DNA from 4 places in the Streptomyces sp. NPDC047072 genome. Region 3 is predicted to be linked to each of the others. Evidence: riboswitches for the same ligand, from Rfam matches in the RefSeq annotation. Region 3 holds a riboswitch; each other region holds the start of a gene.

Region 1 (4,968 bases), on a different contig from region 3:
GCGACGGAACTCACCGACGGGGTCGAGGTGGTGAACTGGCTGGCCGCACAGCCCTGGTGCGACGGCGCAGTGGGCATGTTCGGCATCTCCTGGGGCGGCTTCAACTCCCTCCAGATCGCGGCCCTCGCGCCCGAGCCGCTCAAGGCGGTCGTCACCGTCTGCTCCACGGACGATCGCTATGACAACGACGTGCACTACATGGGAGGTTCCGTCCTCGCCGTCGACATGCACGCCTGGGCGGCGACCATGCTCGCCTTCGTCTGCCGCCCGCCGGACCCGCTGTACGCGGGCGAGTCCTGGCGGGACCTGTGGCTGAAGCGCCTGGAGGCGGTCGAGCCGTTCGTGCACACCTGGCTGGACCACCAGAAGCGCGACACCTATTGGCGCCACGGCAGCGTCTGCGAGGACTACGGCGCGATCGACGCGGCCGTCCTCGCGGTCGGCGGCTGGCACGACCCGTACCGCGACACGGTCCTGCGTCTGGTCGAGCACCTGCCCAAGGAGCGCGTACGGGGCCTGATCGGCCCCTGGTCGCACCAGTACCCCGACCGCGGCCTGCCGCCCGGCCCGGCGATCGGCTTCCTCCAGGAGACCCTGCGCTGGTGGGACCAGCACCTCAAGGGCATCGACACCAGCGTCATGCGAGAGCCCCTCCTGAGGGCCTACGTCAGCGACTCGCACCCCCCTGCCACCGTCTACGACACCCTCCCGGGCCGCTGGGTCGGCGAGCCGTCCTGGCCCTCGCCGAACGTCCGGATCATCACGTACGGCCTTCAGGGCGCCCCTGTCCCGGTCCGCTCCCCGCAGCACACGGGCGTGGACGCCGGCCGCTTCTTCCCCTTCGGCAACGACGCCGACCTGCCGCCGGACCAGCGCGAGGAGGACGCCCGCTCGGTCTGCTTCGAGTTCGCGGTCGGCGAGGAGACCCGGGTGCTGGGGCGGCCGCGGGTACGGCTCAGGGTGCGTTGCGAGGTACCGCGCGCACAGGTCGTCGCCCGGCTGTGCGACGTGGCCCCGGACGGCTCCTCGACCCTGGTCACCCGGGGCGTGCTGAACCTCTCGGCGCGCCACGGACGCGACCGGGCGGTGCCCTGGGAGCCGGGGGCCACCGAGGAGGTCTCCTTCGAGCTGAACGGCATCGGGCACGCCTTCCCGCCCGGCCACCGCATCCGGCTCGCCGTGTCCTCCGCGTACTGGCCGTGGATCTGGCCGCAGCCGGGCTCGGAGGCGGGCTTCACGCTGGACCCGGCGGGAAGCTTCCTCGAACTGCCGGTACGCGCGCGTGAAGCGTCCTCGGAGGGCGCCGGCAAGGACGCCTCCAAGGAGACCCCCTTCGAAGAGATCTCCTTCGAGGAGCCGGAGCAGTCCGAACCCCTCGGCGTCAGTTACCCGGCCACCTTCGACGAGCCCCGCCCCGAGCGCCTGGTCGTCCGGGACGTCGCCAAGGGCGAGTGGCGTCTTGAGGTCGACCCCCGGTACGGCGGCACGCGCGTGTACCCCGACGGTCTGGAGTTCACCGAGGACGCGCTGGAGACGTACACGATCCAGGAGGCGGACCCGCTGACCGCGCGCACCCGCTCGGACTGGTCGATCCGGCTGCACCGCCCGGAACTCGGCTGGGACACGACCGTCCGCACCCGCTCGGAGATCGGCTGCGACGGGACGGACTTCCTCACCTCGAACGAGGTGATCTGCACCGAGGGCGGCGAGGTGGTCTTCCACCAGACCTGGGAGAAGCGGATCCCACGGACGGCCGGTTAACGATGAGTTGACGCCAGATGACCGTTTCACCCCACTTGCGATCGGGCGTGACTTGGCTCACTCCAACAGGCGGTCCGCGACGGATCCGACGCCGCCTCACCCCCCTTTGCCCGAGCCCGCGTTGAGGCTTGGCGGCCGCAAAGGATCAAGCGGCCCATAAGCCTCACACGCAGGTCAATAGGCGCAGTGTGTGAATCCGGCACTTGTTCCGGACATGTGCTCTCGCATACGTTCCCGGCCTGTCGGGCGGACGCCGAATCCTGCCGCCGCCCGTACACCCACCGAGAACCACGGCAGGAGCGGGGGACCCAGGTAAGTCGCCGGGCCGGGCGTCTTCGGACAAACCGGTACGGCTCGGGGTGAAGTCACGCCTTTCGTGGGCGTGGCCGGGCAGCTCCCGCCCGAACCCGACAGCTCACCTCGCAGGCGACGGAGAGGAACTTCGCCATGCCTGCTGCCGCTCAGCACCGTCACCGCCGCCAGGGCCGTCTCGCCCGCAAGCTCGCCGTCCTCGGCACCGGGGCCGCCGTACTCGCCCTCCCGGTCATCGGCGCGACCAGTGCCTCCGCCGCGACCGTGCCGGTCCAGACCGCCACCTCGCTCGGGTACGCCAACACCCTCGACGGCTGGATCCGCGCGTCCCTCGCGGTCATGGCCGAGAACGGCATCCCGGGGTCGTACAACGGCATCTACCGCAACATCATCCGGGAGTCCTCGGGCAACCCGTACGCGATCAACAACTGGGACTCCAACGCCGCCGCGGGCACCCCGTCCAAGGGCCTGCTCCAGGTGATCGACCCGACGTTCAACGCGTACCACGTCACGAACACGTCCTGGGACCCGTACGACCCGGTCGCGAACATCACCGCCGCCTGCAACTACGCGGCCCAGCGGTACGGCTCCATCGACAACGTGTGGGGCGCCTACTAGGCGAGCCTGAACAGTCTTTCGAGGACGACGGCGATGCCGTCGTCCTCGTTCGACAGGGTCACCTCGTCGGCCACGGCCTTGAGTTCGGGATGGGCGTTGGCCATCGCGACACCGTGGGCCGCCCAGTCGAACATGGGGATGTCGTTGGGCATGTCCCCGAACGCGATGGTCGTCTCCGGGCCCAGGCCCAGATGGTCGGCGGCCAGCGCGAGACCGGTCGCCTTGGTGATGCCGCATGGCTGGAGTTCGACGGTGCCGGGGCCGGACATGGTGACCGTGGCCAGCGAGCCCACCACCGAGCGCGCCGTCACCGCCAACTCGTCGTCAGACAGGTAGGGGTGACGGAGCAGCACCTTGCTGATCGGCTCGCACCACAGGTCGTCGCGGCGCCCGACCCGCACCGCGGGCAGCGTCGGATGGGGCATCAGATAGCCCGGCTCGATGAGCGTGAGCCCGTCGACGCCGTCCTGGTCGACAGCCGCGTACACCTGCCCGACCTCCGCCTCGATCTTGCCGAGCGCGGTCTCGGCCAGCTCCCGGTCCAGGGTCACCGACCACAGCAGACGGTCCGCGCCGGCGTCGTACACCTGCGCGCCCTGTCCGCACACCGCGAGCCCCGTGCTGCCGAGGTCGTCGAGGAGCGGCCGCACTCTGGGCGCGGGGCGTCCGGTCACGACGAGATGCTTCGCACCCGCCTCCGCCACCCGTTCGAGCACGGCCCGGGACCGGTCGGAGAGCGTGTCGTCGGCCCGCAGCAGCGTTCCGTCCAGGTCGGTGGCGATGAGTGAATATGCGGTGGAGGCGGCCATGATCAGAGAATACGGTCGGCAGGCCCGTGCGACTCGACGCGAACCGGACGGCTGCTGCTTTCACATACGTTGACGTGTGTTCCGGTTACGCGGAGCCCCGTACGACCAGTTCCGTCGGCAGGATCACCCCGGCCGTGTCCTCGCCCGCGATCTGCGCGAGCAGCATGCGGACCATCTCGGCGCTGATGCGTTCGAAGGGCTGGCGCATGGTGGTGAGGGCGGGCGCGATGGAGGTGGCCGCGTGCGAGTCGTCGAAGCCGCCGACAGCGATGTCATCCGGGACCGAACGCCCGCACTGCTGCAGGACGTTGACGACCCCGAGGGCCATCAGGTCGGAGGCGACGAAGACCGCGTCCATGTCGGGTGCCTGCGCGAGCAGCGTACGGGCCGCCTGTTCGCCGCCGCTGCGGCGGAAGTCGCCCTCCACCACGAGCGCCGGGTCGTAGGGCAGGCCCGCCTCGGCGAGCACGTCCCGGTAGCCGGCCAGCCGGTCGGGGCCGCCCGGCATGTCGAGCGGCCCGGTGACCATGCCGATGCGGCGGCGGCCGCCCGCGAGCAGATGGCGGACCATCTCCTGCGCGCCGTCGCGGTCGGCGGCGGCCACGTAGCTCACCTTGGAGCCGAGCCCTATCGGCTTGCCGCAGACCACCAACGGGATCCCGGCGTCGTGCAGTTCGGCGGCGACCGGGTCACCGCTGTGGTTGGAGAGCAGCAGCACCCCGTCGACGTGGCCCGAGGTGATGTACCGGGTCAGCCGGCGCCGGTCGTCGTCGCTGGCGGCCAGCATGAGCAGCAGCGGGATGTCGTGCTGGGCGAGGTGCTCCGTGCAACCGCGCAGCAGGATGTTGAAGTTGGGGTCCTCGAAGAACTTCTCCTGCGGTTCGGTGAGCAGGAAGGCCACCGAGTCGGACCGGCCGGTGCTCAGGCTGCGGGCGTGCCGGTTGACGACGTATCCCGTCTTCCTGATGGCGGCCTCCACCGACCGCCGGGCGGCCGGCGAGACGTAGTGGCCGCCGTTCAGGAACCGGGAGACGGTACCGCGCGACACGCCCGCCTCCCGGGCCACGTCATGGATGGTGGGAGGCCGGCGACGCCCGTTCGCACTGGTGGTCATGTTCCTCGTAACGCAGAAGTGACTAGGACTTGATGGAGCCGCTCAGCAGGTCCAGGGACCAGAAGCGCTGGATCACCAGGAAGAGGGCGATCAGCGGGAGGATCGCGAGCAGGCAGCCGGTGATGACCAGGGTGTAGAGGGCCGGCTGCGAGGCGCCCTGGGCGAGCAGCGTGTACAGGCCGAGGGTGATCGGGAACTTCTCGTCGTCCGCGAGCATTACGTAGGGCAGAAGGAAGTTGTTCCAGATCCCGACGAACTGGAAGAGGAACACCGTGATCAGGCCCGGCATCATCATCGGTACGGCGATCCGCGAGAAGATCCTCCACTCGCTCGCGCCGTCCATACGGGCCGCCT
Region 2 (4,968 bases), on a different contig from region 3:
GTACCGCAGCAGCAGCCGCTTCGGCTTGGTGTCCCCGAAGTCGACCGTGGCCTCGGCATTGGCGCCCGTGCCCTTGACCCCGACGACGGTGCCGAGCCCGAACTGGTCGTGGGTGACACGGTCACCGACGGCCAGCGAGACCACCGGCTTCTCCGAGGTCCGCCGCGTGGCGAAACCGGATGCGCCCGACGCCGAGGAGCGGGAGCGGGACGAGGACAGCGACGCGGCGACACCCGAGACCGGCCCCGCGGGGGCGGCGGTCGGACCCGTGCGCTTCCAGTCGACGTGCTGGCCCGGGATCTCCTCCAGGAACCGCGAGGGCGGGTTGTACGACGGCTGCCCCCACGCGCTGCGCATGGACGAGCGCGTCAGATACAGCCGCTCCCGCGCGCGCGTGATGCCGACGTACGCGAGCCGCCGCTCCTCCTCCAGCTCCTTGGTCTGGCCGAGGGCGCGCATGTGCGGGAAGACGCCGTCCTCCATGCCGGTGAGGAAGACGACCGGGAACTCCAGGCCCTTGGCGGTGTGCAGGGTCATCAGCGTGATGACGCCGGAGCCGTCCTCGTCCTCGTCGGGGATCTGGTCGGAGTCGGCGACCAGCGCGACCCGCTCCAGGAAGTCGGAGAGCGAGCCGGCCGCCTCGCCCTCCTCCGACTCGCCCTCGAACTCCAGGGCCACGGCGGCGAGTTCCTGGAGGTTCTCGATGCGGGTCTCGTCCTGTGGGTCGGTGGAGTTCTGCAACTCGGCGAGATAGCCGGTGCGTTCGAGCACGGCCTCCAGGACGGTCGCCGGGCCCGCGCCGGACTCGACGATCGTACGGAGCTCCTCCATCAGGGCGTTGAACTTCTTGACCGCGTTGGTCGACCGCGCGGCCATGCCGTACGCCTCGTCGACGCGCCGCAGCGCCTGCGGGAAGCTGATCCTCTCGCGCTGGGAGAGGGCGTCGATCATCGCCTCGGCGCGCTCGCCGATACCGCGCTTGGGGACGTTCAGGATCCGCCGCAGGGGCACGGAGTCCTCGGGGTTGGCGAGGACGCGCAGGTAGGCCAGGACGTCCCGGACCTCCTTGCGCTCGTAGAAGCGCACGCCGCCGACGACCTTGTAGGGCAGGCCGACGCGGATGAAGATCTCCTCGAAGACACGGGACTGGGCGTTGGTCCGGTAGAAGACGGCCACATCGCCGGCCTTCGCGTCGCCCGCGTCGGTCAGACGGTCTATCTCCTCGGCGACGAACTGCGCCTCGTCGTGCTCGGTGTCGGCGACGTAGCCGGTGATGCGCGCGCCCGCGCCCGCGTTGGTCCACAGGTTCTTGGGGCGGCGGGACTCGTTGCGCTCGATGACGGCGTTGGCGGCGGTGAGGATCGTCTGGGTGGAGCGGTAGTTCTGCTCCAGGAGGATCGTCGTGGCCTCCGGGTAGTCCTCCTCGAACTGGAGGATGTTGCGGATGGTCGCGCCGCGGAAGGCGTAGATCGACTGGTCGGCGTCACCGACGACGCAGAGTTCGGCGGGCGGCAGGTCGTGCTCGGCGGGCGGCACGTCCTCGTCGTGCGCACCGGTGCCGACGAGTTCGCGCACCAGCGCGTACTGCGCGTGGTTGGTGTCCTGGTACTCGTCGACCAGCACATGGCGGAAGCGGCGGCGGTAGTGCTCGGCGACGTCGGGGAACGCCCTCAGCAGATTGACCGTCGTCATGATCAGGTCGTCGAAGTCGAGGGCGTTGGCCTCGCGCAGCCGCGACTGGTACATGGCGTACGCCTGGGCGAGGGTCTTCTCGAAGCCGTCGGTGGCCTGGGCGGCGAAGTCCTCCTCGTCGATCAGCTCGTTCTTCAAATTGCTGATCTTGGCGCTGAAGGACTTGGGCGGGAACCGCTTGGGGTCGAGGTCCAGGTCACGGCAGACGAGCGCCATGAGCCGCTTGGAGTCGGCGGCGTCGTAGATCGAGAAGGACGAGGTGAAGCCGAGCTTCTTGGACTCGCGCCGCAGGATCCGCACGCACGCGCTGTGGAAGGTCATCACCCACATGGCGTTGGCGCGCGGCCCGACGAGCTGCTCGACGCGCTCCTTCATCTCCCCGGCGGCCTTGTTGGTGAAGGTGATCGCGAGGATCTGTCCCGGGTGGACATGGCGCTCACCCAGCAGGTGGGCGATGCGGTGGGTGAGCACCCGGGTCTTTCCGGAGCCGGCGCCGGCCACGATGAGCAGGGGGGTGCCGGAGTGCACGACGGCCGCGCGCTGGTTCTCGTTCAGCCCGTCGAGCAGCGCGGCCGGGTCCACCACGGGGCGCGGGGCGCCGTCGCGGTAGTACGCGTCCCGGTCCGGGGGCAGGTCGAACTTCCCGCCGAACAGGTCGTCCGGAACCTGCTCCGGAGCGTGCTCGTCCTCGGGCGGCGGCGGGGGTTCCTCCGCGTGCCCGCGAGGGGCCTGGAGGTCCGCCAGGAAGCTGTCGTCAAAGAGGCTGCTCATCGCTCTCCGAGTCTAGGGCTCCGCACTGACAGCCCGCCGCCGACCCGGAGACATCACGCCTCTCACCCCGTGCGACCACCTGACTCCACCCCGTGAAACCGAGGCGGTTCCATGAAACAGGTCACGAAAATGTATCGGGCATTTCGAACATCAACCTTCACAGGGGCCACACGAGTTGGCTACCGTGCCGGACAGGCCGTACGACCCCCACCGGCGAACCCCGCCGGGCCGCACGGCCTCCGCCGAATCCGGAGTGCCGCCGTGCGCCCGGAGCCGGGGACCCACCGAACCTGGGGCGAATCGGCCCGACTCCCGCCCGGGGAGCGGCCGTAGGGCAACCCTTCCGAACCTCCCGCCCGAGCCCGACAGCTAACTCGGCAGGCGGACCATGGAAGGAGTCGCCACCCTTGGCGTCGCACCGCAAGTCGCGCCCCGCGGGCCCGCGCGTGGCCGGCATACGGACCCCCGCCCTCGCCACGGCCGCCCTCACCTCCGTGGCCCTGCTCTCCCAGACGGCCAACGCCGCGCCCTCGGACGACAAGCCGAGCCTCGAAGAGGTCGAGAAGAAGGTCGACGACCTCTACCGCCAGGCCGAGTCGGCGACCGACAACTACAACGCGGCCAAGGAGAAGACGACCACCCAGCGCAAGCAGGTCGACTCCCTCCTGGACGCGGTCGCCAAGCGCACCCAGAAGCTCAACGAGGCACGGGAGAGGCTCGGCGCCTTCGCCGCGGCCCAGTACCGCACCGGGGCCTCCGCCCCCGACACGGCGACCTTCCTGCTCGCCGACACCCCGCAGGACTACTTCGACCAGTCGCAGCTGATGAGCCGTATGACGACGCGCCAGAAGAGCGCCGTCGACGACTACGTCACCGAGCAGTCCGAGACGATGAAGAAGCGTCAGGAGGCCACCGAGAGCCTCCAGACGCTCACCGACTCGCAGGACGACCTCAAGACCGCCAAGGCCACCGTCCAGAAGAAGCTCTCCGACGCCCGCGCGCTGCTCACGGAGCTGACGGCCGAGGAGAAGGCGCGCCTCGCGGCGATCGAGAAGAAGAAGCAGGAAGAGGCGGCACGCAAGGCCGCGGAGCTGGCGGAGCAGGAAGCGGCGCAGGCTCAGCAGGAGAGCGCGTCGCCGTCCTCCTCCACGGCGACGGACTCCTCGTACGCCACGAAGGCCGCGAAGGCGATCGCCTTCGCCCGCGCGCAGATCGGCAAGCCGTACGTCTGGGGCGCGACGGGCCCCGACTCCTACGACTGCTCGGGCCTGACCCAGGCCGCCTGGAACGCCGCCGGCATCTCCCTCCCCCGCGTCACCTACGACCAGGTGAACGCCGGCACGACGGTCTCCCTGGCCGACGCCCAACCCGGTGACCTGGTCTTCTTCTACGACGACATCAGCCACGTGGGCCTCTACATAGGCAACGGCATGATGATCCACGCCCCGAAGCCGGGCGCGTACGTCCGCGAGGAGTCGATCTACTACGACGGGGAGTCCGCGATCCACAGCGTGGTGCGGCCCGCGTAGGGAGTCGTAGGGCAGGCGCGCGTAATTCCACGCACCCGCGCGCGTGCCCCACCCTCACCACCCCCGGTGCTTCTTAGCATCGCCGCATGGCCCTACGCATCTGGTGGACCCAACGCCCGCCCGCCGCCGGAGCCGCCGTGATGGCGACCGGCATCGTGTCCGTCGGGCTGCATCTCACCGGGCACGAGACGCTCTCCCGGATCGCCCTGGTCCTCGCCTGCGCGGCCTGGCTGGGCCTCGCCGCGGACTTCGCCGTACGGCTGCTGCGGGAGCGGGCCCGCTGGATCGCGGAGGCCGAGACTCCGGGCGCCCTCACGGCCGTCGCGGCGACCACCGTGCTCGGCACCCGGTTCGCCGCCCTCGGCTGGACGACCCTCGCCGAGGCCCTCCTCGCCCTCGCAGCGCTCCTGTGGCCCATCCTGATCGTGCCGGTCGTCACCCACTGGAAGCGCCCTATGCCGGGCGGCGTCTTCCTCGGCTGCGTGGCCACCCAGGGCCTCGCCGTGCTCGGCGCCACCCTCGCCGCCGCCGTATCCACGGCCTGGCTCGCCCATACCGCCCTCGTGCTGTTCTGGCTGGGCCTCGTCCTCTACGGCGCCGCCCTCGCCCGCTTCGACCTGCGCCAGGTCGCCGAGGGCGCGGGCGACCACTGGGTCGCGGGCGGCGCGCTCGCCATCTCCGCCCTCGCCGGCGCGAAACTGCTCGCCGCCGACACCGCCCGCCTCTACCTCTGGAACGACGACGCCCACGGCGCCCTGCGTGCGGTCACCGTCACCCTGCTCGTGCTGGACCTCGCCTGGTACGCCGTACTCCTGGCCGCCGAATGCGCCCGCCCCCGCCTCCGCTACGACGTACGCCGCTGGGCCACGGTCTTCCCGATGGGCATGGCCGCCGCGGCGACCCTGTCCGTCGCCGCCGCCGTGGACGCGGACGGCCTCGACGCCCCGGGCCGGGTGCTGCTGTGGATCTCGGTCGC
Region 3 (4,968 bases):
GACCGGGTTCGCCTTCACCGAGAACATCCTCTACCTCGGCAACGCCTTCGGCACCGACCAGCTGACCGGGGACCGGGGCATCGCCTCCGTCACCGCCGCGACCTTCTTCGTGCGGATCGTCATGTCGCCGTTCGCGCACCCCCTGTTCACCGTGCTCACCGGGATCGGCTTCGGCATCTCCGCGCTGTCGGCGGAGCGCCACCATGTGCGGCGGGTGCTCGTGCCGGTCGCCGGGCTGCTGCTCGCCATGGGCATGCACGCGATGTGGAACGGCTCGTCGACGTTCGGGGAGTACGGGTTCTTCGCGGTGTACGCGATGTTCATGGTGCCGGCGTTCGCGCTGCTGACCTGGCTGGTGATCTGGACGCGGCAGCGGGAGCTGCGGGCCGTGCGGGAGGAGCTGCCCGTGTACGCCGCGACGGGGTGGCTGGCGCCGGTCGAGCCGTACGTCCTCGGGTCGATGCGGGCACGGCGGCTGGCCCGGCAGTACGCGCGGCGGCAGCTCGGGGGGCGTGCCGCGGCGCGGGCGGTCGCGGAGTACGAGGCGTACGCGACGTCTCTCGCGTTTCTGCGGCGGCGGGGGCGGCAGGGGCGGGCGGGGGCCGACTTCCTCGTACGGGAGCGGGAGTTGCTGCTGGAGCTGTGGGCGCGGCGGGAGGTGGCCCGGGTGGCGCTGGACCACGCGGGGCGGATGGCCGCGCCGCCGGTCCCGGTGGCTGCGCCGCCCTGGCCGGTGTACGGGGTGTACGGGCAGGGCCATCCGGCGGTGCCGTACCCGATCTACAACCCGTACCGGACGTAGGGGCTCGGGCGGGCTCTGGGGCGGGTTCGGCACCGCCGGTCCGTGCCGCGGGGGCTGAGCGCCGTGGCGGCGGGAGGAAAGGGCCGACAGAAGCAAGAGACCGGCGCAGAGGGAGACCGGCGCAGAAGTTGGCCGACCCCAAGGTCAAGCCGACGGCAGGGTCAGGCCGACGCCTCCGTCAGGCGGGTCACCTCCTCCTCCGTCAGGGTCAGGTTCGGGAGGTCCAGCAGGGGTGGGAGTTGGTCCGCCGTGCGGGCCGAGGCGATGGGGGCTGTCACCGTCGGTTGGGACGTCAGCCAGGCCAGGGCCACCGTGGCGACCGCCGTGTCGTGGGCCGCCGCGATCTCGTCCAGGGCCGTCAGGACACTGCGGCCGCGCTCCGTGTCCAGGTGCTTGCCGGCGCCCCTTGCCGCACGCGCGCTGTCGACCGTCGTGCCGGGCCGGTACTTGCCCGTGAGGAAGCCGGACGCGAGGGCGAAGTACGGGACCGCGGAGAGGCCCTCGCGGGCGACGACGTCCTGGAGGTCACCCTCGTACGTGTCGCGCGAGACCAGGTTGTAGTGGGGCTGCACGGCCACGTACCGCGCCAGCCCCTCGCGGTCGGAGAAGTCGAGGGACTCCTGGAGCCGCTCGGCGGAGATGTTGGACGCGGCGATGTGCCGGACCTTGCCCGCCCGCACCAGCTCGTCGAGCGCGCCGATGATCTCCTCGACGGGGATCTCCGGCTTGTCGAAGTGCGTGTAGTAGAGGTCGATGTGGTCGGTGCCGAGGCGCTTCAGCGAGGCCTCAGCCGCCGCCTTGATGTTCGCGCCCGACAGGCCCTGGAAGTCGGGGTGCTGGCTGACCTTCGTGGCGATCACGACGTCGTCGCGGTTCCTCCGCGCTGCCACCCACCTACCGATGATCGTCTCCGACTCGCCGCCGGAGTTGCCGTCGATCCACGCCGAGTACGAGTCGGCCGTATCGACGAAGTTGCCGCCGGCGGCCGTGTACGCGTCGAGGACCGCGAACGAGGTGGCCTCGTCCGCGGTCCAGCCGAACACGTTGCCGCCGAGGGAGAGCGGGAAGACCTCCAGATCGGAGGAGCCGAGCTTGCGAAGCGGAGAGCGAGAGGAAGTCATGTCCTACGTCAACGCGCGCACCGGACGCCCGCCTTCCGCTACGGCCGCAAAATCGCCGTAAATCCCATGGCCCTCGTAGACCTCAGGGGTTGAGCCCCTTGCTCCGCAGCCAAGCCATCGGGTCGATCCCGTCGGCCTGTCCACCCGGATGCACCTCCAGGTGCAGATGCGCCCCGGTCACGTTGCCCGTCGCACCCACCCGCCCGATGACATCCCCCGTGGCGACCTTCTGCCCGACGCTGACGCTGATCGAGGACTGGTGGCAGAACCACAGCTCGGTGCCGTCGTCGAGGGTGAGGATCGTGCGGTAGCCGTAGGAGCCGGCCCAGCCGGCCTCCGTGATGGTGCCGCTGTGGATCGCCTTGATGAGCGTGCCCGTGGGGGCCGCGAAGTCGAGGCCGGTGTGGTAGCCGGAGGACCACAGGGAGCCGGCCTGCCCGAAGGTGCCGGTGATGGTGTACGAGGAGGTCGGCAGCGTGAACTGCTTGGCGAGCTCGGCCAGGCGCTCGGCCTCGGCCTTCTTCGCCGCCTCCGCCTCCGCCTTCTCCTTGGCGGCCTTGGCCTTGGCCTGCGCGTCCTTCTCCGCCTTCGCGGCGGCGTCGCGCGCCTCCTTGTCGGCGGCGTCGGCGACGGCCTGGGCGGCACGGGTGTCGATCTGGTCCTGCTGGACCTCGGCCTGGGCGAGGATGCGCGAGCGCAGCGCCTCACCGGCGTCGGAGGTGCCCTGCGCGGTACCGGCGGTGGTGGTCTCACCGACCGTGCTGAACGCGGTGGCGGTGTCGGCGGCGGAGTCGTCGTCCGAGATGAGGGAGCCGACGCCGGGCAGGTCGGGCATGGAGATCGACACCGGCGGCTTGCCGGTGTTGGCGCTGGCCATCCCGCCCGCGCTGACGGCGGCTATGACTCCGACGCCGAGCACGGTGGAGCTACGGGCGAATCCTCCGCCACGCTGCTTGGCGACACGGTGCCGGCCCCGGACGGGGGCGACGGACTCCGCGGTGGGGTTCCACTCACCGAGCGGGGCCTCGTCGTCGGCGCGGTAACCGCCGTACACAAGGGTGTTGCCGGTTGCGTACGGGGCCTCGGGGGCAGGCGGGTTGGACGCCACGTGGGCGTGCTCCTTTCCTTCCTTCTCGCCTACCGGGTTAGCTGACGGGTTCGGAGCAGGAAGGTCTCCTACGCGCGTAAACCTGCCGTGCTGCCACGGCGGAAGACGTGCGATTCACCCCAAGTGGTGGTTCCCCGGTTCCCTTGCGGAATTCGGCGCGTGAGCACGGAGCCGTCTCTTGTGACGGCTGGGACGACCGCGCTGCGTTATCGAACGTTAATAGACCCGGGGGGCGGATTCCAAGCTGTTCCGCTTGATCATTAACGAAATCCCGCTGGACTTACGGCCCATGACCGGCGAAAAACGGGCGAGTTGACCCGGCCTCAGCCGGACCACAGGTATTGACGGTATGTCAGTTGTTATGCGGAGGGCGCTCGCCCGCTCACGCCTGGTGACCACAGAAAGGGGAAACGCACCGAGGGCCGGAACCCTTTCGGATTCCGGCCCTCGGACCTGAGTAGCGGGGACAGGATTTGAACCTGCGACCTCTGGGTTATGAGCCCAGCGAGCTACCGAGCTGCTCCACCCCGCGTCGGTGTGACACCAGCATACGCCATTCGCGGGACCGCTCGCGCCACGTGCCGTCAGAGGCCGGGGTTGCCCGCGTGGGTGAGGGTCTCCCAGGAGACGAAGAGGTCGTCGGTGCCGGCGGGCCGGGTCTCCTCGGCGAGCCTGTGCGCGGCCGGGACGGGCATGTCGAGCCGGTCCTCCAGATGGTTGAGCGCGACCTCCAGGTCCGGGCCCATGTTCCGGTCGACCTTGCCGCCGCACAGCCAGGCGGGCGCGGGCTCGCCGGACTGGTAGCGGGCGTGGAAGGCGAGCGCGGCCTCCAGGCGGTCCTTGACCTCGCCGTACAGGTCGACGCCCTGGTGCCAGGCGGTCTCGGCGGCGTGCGCGGTGGCGGCGAGGGAGTAGCCGACGTGCTTGAAGTTGCGGCAGGTCTCCTGGGAGAGGCCGTCCTTGTAGGTCGTCTGCCCGAACCAGTACGTCGTCAGCTTCTGCGGGGTGGTCATGGTGGAGCCGGGCGGCGTGAGCGGCACCTTGCCGTCCTTCTCCAGGTAGAAGTACGCGGGCACGCGCTCCCGGAAGCGCTGGACGGCGTGGTCGAAGGCCTTGTGGTCGTTGAGGAAGACCGCGATGCCCATGGCCGCGTCCGTCATCACGAGGTCCCAGTTGCCGTTGTAGTCGGGCACCTTCTGGGTGACGGTCGGCAGATAGGCGGTGCGCAGCATGGTCTCGAAGCGCCGGACGCGGTCGGCGGGCCAGCCCGCCCCCTCGCTGTACCGGATGATCTCGCCGGCCCGCGCCCAGGTCGCCCCGGCCCACCCGGTCTGCAGCCCGGCGTCCTCCTCCGTGTGCCGCTTCACCGTCGCCGACCAGGCGTCCATGATCTCCCTGGCCTTCACGGCGTGCTGCCGCTTGCCCGTGACGGAGAAGAGCAGAGCCTGCGTATAGGCCGCGATGGCGTCCTCACGCTCCTCGACACACCCGTGCTTGGGCTTGTTCCCCCAGGGACAGTCGACGTTCGCGATCGGCTCCGGCCGGTACTTGTACGACCCGTACTTGCTGTCCCGCATGTCCAGGTACGCCTTCAGCCACGGCTGCTTCCCCGCCGTCACCTTCTCCCGTACGACATCCAGCTGCCCCCGGCTGACCAGCACACCGGGATGCGTGAACCCGGCGTCCGCGGGCAGCGCACGGGCCATCGTGCGGGTACCGGGGCCGGTGGTACCGCAGGAGGCGACACCGAGGGCGAGCAGGGGCACGAGGACAAGGGTGACAGCACGTCTCATATGCGCAGGGTCGCCTTGTGGGGGCGGAGGCGCAGGAATTGTTGGGCCGATCGGTCCTGCGCGGGAGTGGGGCGGGGAGGTGCGGCGGCGAAGAAGAGCCGCCCCGCCGGATGACACCCGGCGGGGCGGCTCGGTGCACGGCGG
Region 4 (4,968 bases), on a different contig from region 3:
GGTGCAGCTTGCCCATGACCTCGCCGACCACGCGGGCGCACTTCACATAGCCGCGGTCGGGGCGCAGGCCCATCTCGTTCATCTGGTAGACGATCCGGCGGTGCACCGGCTTGAGGCCGTCGCGGGCGTCGGGCAGGGCGCGGGAGTAGATGACCGAGTACGCGTACTCGAGGTACGAGCCCTTCATCTCGTCCACGACGTCGATGTCGAGGATCCGCTCCTCGTACGAGTCGTCGGGAGGCGGGGTCTTCGTGCTGCGGCGGGCCATCGCTGCCGGCTCCTCTTTTCTGGTCGCTCGCCTACGGGTCCCACAACGGCCCTTGGCTCACTCTTGCTGAGGCGTGAACGGAGTCTGACGCGGACCATTGTGGACCGCGGCACTGACAGTCCGGGCAAGGACCCGGCGGAGCCGCCCGGCCAGGCGCCGGCACAGCCCCTTGCTCACGGATGCCCGCAGGCTACGCGATCTCGCTCTGGGCGTACGTCGGGCGGGAACTTCGCCGGGCGTCCGCACGCTTGCATACAGTGGCAGGACCGGCAGGAAAACAGCTCTACAAACCGCGGTTTCCACGACCGCGACCGCGATCGAAGGGACGTACATGCCCATGGGTCACACGGCCACAGACCAGGCAGGCACCGGAGGCCTGACAGCAACGGAGCACCGCCTGGCCAACGGCCTGCGCGTGGTGCTCTCCGAGGACCACCTGACCCCGGTCGCGGCGGTGTGCCTCTGGTACGACGTCGGCTCGCGCCACGAGGTCAAGGGCCGGACCGGCCTTGCTCACCTTTTCGAGCACCTGATGTTCCAGGGCTCCGCCCAGGTCAAGGGCAACGGCCACTTCGAACTGGTCCAGGGCGCCGGCGGCTCGCTCAACGGCACCACCAGCTTCGAACGCACCAACTACTTCGAGACCATGCCGACCCATCAGCTGGAGCTCGCCCTCTGGCTGGAGGCGGACCGCATGGGCTCCCTGCTGGCCGCCCTCGACGACGAGTCGATGGAGAACCAGCGCGACGTCGTCAAGAACGAGCGCCGGCAGCGCTACGACAACGTCCCCTACGGCACCGCCTTCGAGAAGCTCACCGCGCTCGCCTACCCCGAGGGCCACCCCTACCACCACACCCCCATCGGCTCCATGGCCGACCTGGACGCGGCCACCCTGGAGGACGCCCGCGCGTTCTTCCGCACGTACTACGCGCCCAACAACGCCGTCCTGTCGGTCGTCGGCGACATCGACCCGGAGCAGACGCTCGCCTGGATCGAGAAGTACTTCGGCTCCATCCCCTCCCACGACGGCAAGCAGCCCCCGCGTGACGGCACCCTGCCCGACGTCATCGGCGAGCAGCTGCGCGAGGTCGTCGAGGAGGAGGTCCCCGCGCGCGCGTTGATGGCCGCCTACCGGCTGCCCCACGACGGCACCCGCGAGGCCGACGCGGCCGACCTGGCCCTCACCGTCCTCGGCGGCGGCGAGTCCTCCCGCCTCTACAACCGTCTCGTACGGCGCGACCGTACGGCCGTCGCGGCGGGCTTCGGCCTGCTGCGCCTCGCCGGAGCGCCCTCCCTGGGCTGGCTCGACGTCAAGACCTCCGGGGACGTCGAGGTGCCGGTCATCGAGGCGGCCATCGACGAGGAGCTCGCCCGGTTCGCTGAGGAGGGCCCCACGGCCGAGGAAATGGAGCGCGCCCAGGCCCAGTTGGAGCGCGAGTGGCTGGACCGGCTCGGCACCGTCGCGGGCCGCGCCGACGAACTGTGCCGCTTCGCCGTCCTGTTCGGCGATCCCCAGCTCGCCCTGACCGCCGTACAGCGCGTCCTGGAGGTGACCGCCGAGGAGGTCCAGGCGGTCGCCAAGGCCAAGCTGCGTCCCGACAACCGCGCGGTGCTGGTCTACGAACCGACCGCCCCCGAAGCCACTGCCGACCAGGACGAGAACGAGGAGGCGGCCCAGTGACCGAGCTCGCCGCGATGGACTTCCACCCCCAGCCCCAGGCCGGCGAGGCCCGGCCCTGGGCCTTTCCGGCCCCCACGCGCGGAGCGCTCGGCAACGGCCTGACCGTCCTGCGCTGCCACCGCCCCGGCCAGCAGGTCGTCGCCGTCGAGGTCCTCCTGGACGCGCCCCTGGACGCCGAACCGGCCGGCCTGGACGGCGTCGCCACGATCATGGCGCGCGCCTTCTCCGAGGGCACCGACAAGCACTCCGCCGAGGAGTTCGCCGCCGAGCTGGAGCGCTGCGGCGCCACCCTCGACGCGCACGCCGACCACCCCGGCGTGCGGATCAGCCTCGAAGTCCCGGCCTCCCGCCTCGCCAAGGCGCTCGGTCTGCTCGCCGACGCCCTCAGGGCGCCCGCGTTCGCCGACAGCGAGGTCGAGCGCCTCGTCCGCAACCGCCTTGACGAGATCCCGCACGAGCTGGCCAGCCCCTCCCGCCGGGCCGCCAAGGAGCTCTCCAAGGAGCTGTTCCCGGCCGACTCTCGCGTCTCGCGCCCGCGCCAGGGCACCGAGGAGACGGTCGAGAACATCGACTCCGCCGCCGTACGCGCCTTCTACGAGAAGCACGTCCGGCCCGCCACCGCGACCGCCGTGGTCGTCGGCGACCTCACCGGCATCGACCTCGACGCGCTGCTCTCGGACACCCTCGGCTCCTGGACCGGCTCCACGGCCGAGCCGCGGCCCGTGCCGCCGGTGACCGCCGACGACACCGGCCGGGTCGTCATCGTGGACCGCCCCGGCGCCGTCCAGACCCAGCTCCTGATCGGCCGTATCGGCGCCGACCGGCACGCGCGCGTGTGGCCCGCGCAGGTGCTCGGCACCTACTGCCTCGGCGGCACCCTCACCTCCCGCCTGGACCGCGTCCTGCGCGAGGAGAAGGGCTACACCTACGGCGTACGGGCCTTCGGGCAAGTCCTCAGGTCCGCCCCGGACGGCTCGGGCGCGGCGATGCTCGCCATCAGCGGCTCCGTGGACACCCCGAACACCGGCCCGGCGCTCCAAGACCTGTGGACGGTGCTGCGCACGCTCGCCGAGGGCGGTCTCACCGACGCCGAGCGGGACGTCGCCGTACAGAACCTCGTCGGTGTGGCGCCGCTCAAGTACGAGACCGCGGCGGCCGTGGCGAGCACCCTGGCCGACCAGGTCGAGCAGCACCTGCCGGACGACTACCAGGCGACGCTGTACCAGCAGCTCGCCGCGACCGGCACCGTCGAGGCCACCGCGGCCGCCGTGAGCGCCTTCCCCGTGGACCGGCTGGTGACGGTCCTGGTCGGCGACGCGGCGCAGATCAAGGCGCCCGTCGAGGCCCTCGGCATCGGCGAGGTCAAGGTCGTCTCCGCGGAGTAGGCACACGCGCGTGCGGGGCCCTGGTGACCGGAGCGTCACCAGGGCCCTTTGATGTCCGAATTGAGGAGGAGGTTGCCTGTCTGCCCTGTGGGATGTGCAACAAAGACCTTGATCCGTTTGGGGATGGGAAGAGCCCCCGCTTAGCGTCTTCCGGGCTGTCCGTCAGGCACCGCGCCGCATCCGCGGCACCGGACAGTCATCGCCGAGTCCCCGTCTGGCGCGAGCCAGGGGAGCCGGGGACCCATCCGCAGTCCCTGGGGTGAATCGGACGCCCGCGTCCGTAGGAGACCTTCCTGCTCCGAACCCGTCAGCTAACCCGGTAGGCGAGAGGGAAGGAAAGGACCAGCCACCACATGGCGTTCACCTGCGCCACCGGGAAGCACCGACGTCCCGGCCGGATGAAGCGCACCGCCGCCCGCGCGGCGGGAGTCGCGGCCCTGGCCACCACCGGCGTCATCGGCACCATCGCCGCCCCCGCGTTCGCCGCCGAGAACTCCGTCGAGCAGACCGGCCTCACTCCGGTCATCAGCGTCGGCGACACCGTCGCCGCCCAGATCGACGCCCAGGCCACCGCCCAGCAGGAGGCCGCCGAGCACAAGGCGGCCGTGGCGGCCGCGAAGAAGAAGGCCGCCGAGCGCGCCAAGGAGGAGCGCGAGGCCAAGGAGCGCGCCGCCCGCGAGGCCGAGCGCAAGCGCCTCAACGCCTTCGTCGCCCCGATCTCCGGCTCGTACATCTCCACCGGCTACAAGACCGGCGGCTCCCTGTGGTCCTCCGGCAGCCACACCGGCGTCGACTTCCACGCGGCCAGCGGCACCTCCGTGCACGCGGTCGGCCGCGGCACCGTCGTGGAGGCCGGCTGGGGAGGGTCGTACGGGAACCAGATCGTGATCAGGATGGCCGACGGCACGTACACCCAGTACGGCCACCTGTCGTCCATCGGCGTCTCGGTCGGCCAGTCGGTCACCCCCGGGCAGCAGATCGGCCTCTCCGGCGCGACCGGCAACGTCACCGGGCCGCACCTGCACTTCGAGGCCCGCACCACCCCCGAGTACGGCTCGGACATCGACCCCGTCTCCTACCTGCGCTCGCACGGCGTGAACGTCTGACGACGTACGGCGAGATCCATCACGAGCCCCGGCCGCCCCGGCCGGGGTTTTCGTCGTTTTGGGACCCCCGCTGTCCAAAAAATATCCCTGGATTCCGGCCCGGCATCGGAAATTCCGGCTCATTGCAATAGAGTCACGGAACACACGTCAATCGGCGACGTTTCACGGGGATTAAGACGGAGGTCGGACATGCGTATTCCGGCGCACTCGGTATGCACGGCGATCCGGGACGACATCGTCGCGGGTGTCTACGAGCGCGGGAGCCGGCTCACCGAGGAACTGCTCGCCCGCCGCTACGGCGTCTCCCGCGTCCCCGTCCGGGAGGCCCTGCGCACCCTGGAGGCCGAGGGCTTCGTGGTGACGCGGCGGCACGCGGGCGCGTGCGTCGCCGAACCGACCGAGCAGGAGGGTGCCGACCTCCTGGAGATGCGCATGCTCCTGGAGCCGCTCGGCGCCGCACGGGCCGCCCAGCGTCGCACCGAGGCCCATCTGAAGGTGCTGCGCGGGCTGGTCCGGCTGGGCCAGGAG

The links. Region 3 has a riboswitch for cyclic di-AMP ahead of ABZ896_RS50855 (M23 family metallopeptidase). Riboswitches for the same ligand answer to the same signal wherever they lie in the genome.
Positions count from the first base shown of each region.
Region 1: it holds a riboswitch for cyclic di-AMP, as region 3 does, so the genes downstream of both, ABZ896_RS11190 (transglycosylase SLT domain-containing protein) here and ABZ896_RS50855 (M23 family metallopeptidase) in region 3, are expected to answer to the same signal.
Region 2: it holds a riboswitch for cyclic di-AMP, as region 3 does, so the genes downstream of both, ABZ896_RS47995 (NlpC/P60 family protein) here and ABZ896_RS50855 (M23 family metallopeptidase) in region 3, are expected to answer to the same signal.
Region 4: it holds a riboswitch for cyclic di-AMP, as region 3 does, so the genes downstream of both, ABZ896_RS45335 (M23 family metallopeptidase) here and ABZ896_RS50855 (M23 family metallopeptidase) in region 3, are expected to answer to the same signal.

Region 1 is NZ_JBEYVC010000018.1:93,698-98,665, reverse strand. It holds gene ABZ896_RS11195 (CocE/NonD family hydrolase) at 1-1,761, shown strand, start outside; cyclic di-AMP (ydaO/yuaA leader) riboswitch at 2,031-2,203, shown strand; gene ABZ896_RS11190 (transglycosylase SLT domain-containing protein) at 2,209-2,691, shown strand; gene ABZ896_RS11185 (HAD family hydrolase) at 2,688-3,500, opposite strand; gene ABZ896_RS11180 (LacI family DNA-binding transcriptional regulator) at 3,586-4,614, opposite strand; gene ABZ896_RS11175 (carbohydrate ABC transporter permease) at 4,637-4,968, opposite strand, start outside.
Region 2 is NZ_JBEYVC010000228.1:3,762-8,729, forward strand. It holds gene pcrA (DNA helicase PcrA) at 1-2,463, opposite strand, end outside; cyclic di-AMP (ydaO/yuaA leader) riboswitch at 2,694-2,863, shown strand; gene ABZ896_RS47995 (NlpC/P60 family protein) at 2,871-3,992, shown strand; gene ABZ896_RS48000 (tellurite resistance/C4-dicarboxylate transporter family protein) at 4,079-4,968, shown strand, end outside.
Region 3 is NZ_JBEYVC010000285.1:1,721-6,688, forward strand. It holds gene ABZ896_RS50845 (PrsW family intramembrane metalloprotease) at 1-802, shown strand, start outside; gene ABZ896_RS50850 (aldo/keto reductase) at 964-1,923, opposite strand; gene ABZ896_RS50855 (M23 family metallopeptidase) at 2,006-3,031, opposite strand; cyclic di-AMP (ydaO/yuaA leader) riboswitch at 3,043-3,199, opposite strand; tRNA gene ABZ896_RS50860 (tRNA-Met) at 3,490-3,563, opposite strand; gene ABZ896_RS50865 (alginate lyase family protein) at 3,616-4,824, opposite strand.
Region 4 is NZ_JBEYVC010000197.1:5,741-10,708, forward strand. It holds gene ABZ896_RS45320 (DNA topoisomerase IV subunit A) at 1-268, opposite strand, end outside; gene ABZ896_RS45325 (pitrilysin family protein) at 606-1,949, shown strand; gene ABZ896_RS45330 (pitrilysin family protein) at 1,946-3,334, shown strand; cyclic di-AMP (ydaO/yuaA leader) riboswitch at 3,525-3,675, shown strand; gene ABZ896_RS45335 (M23 family metallopeptidase) at 3,688-4,440, shown strand; gene ABZ896_RS45340 (GntR family transcriptional regulator) at 4,630-4,968, shown strand, end outside.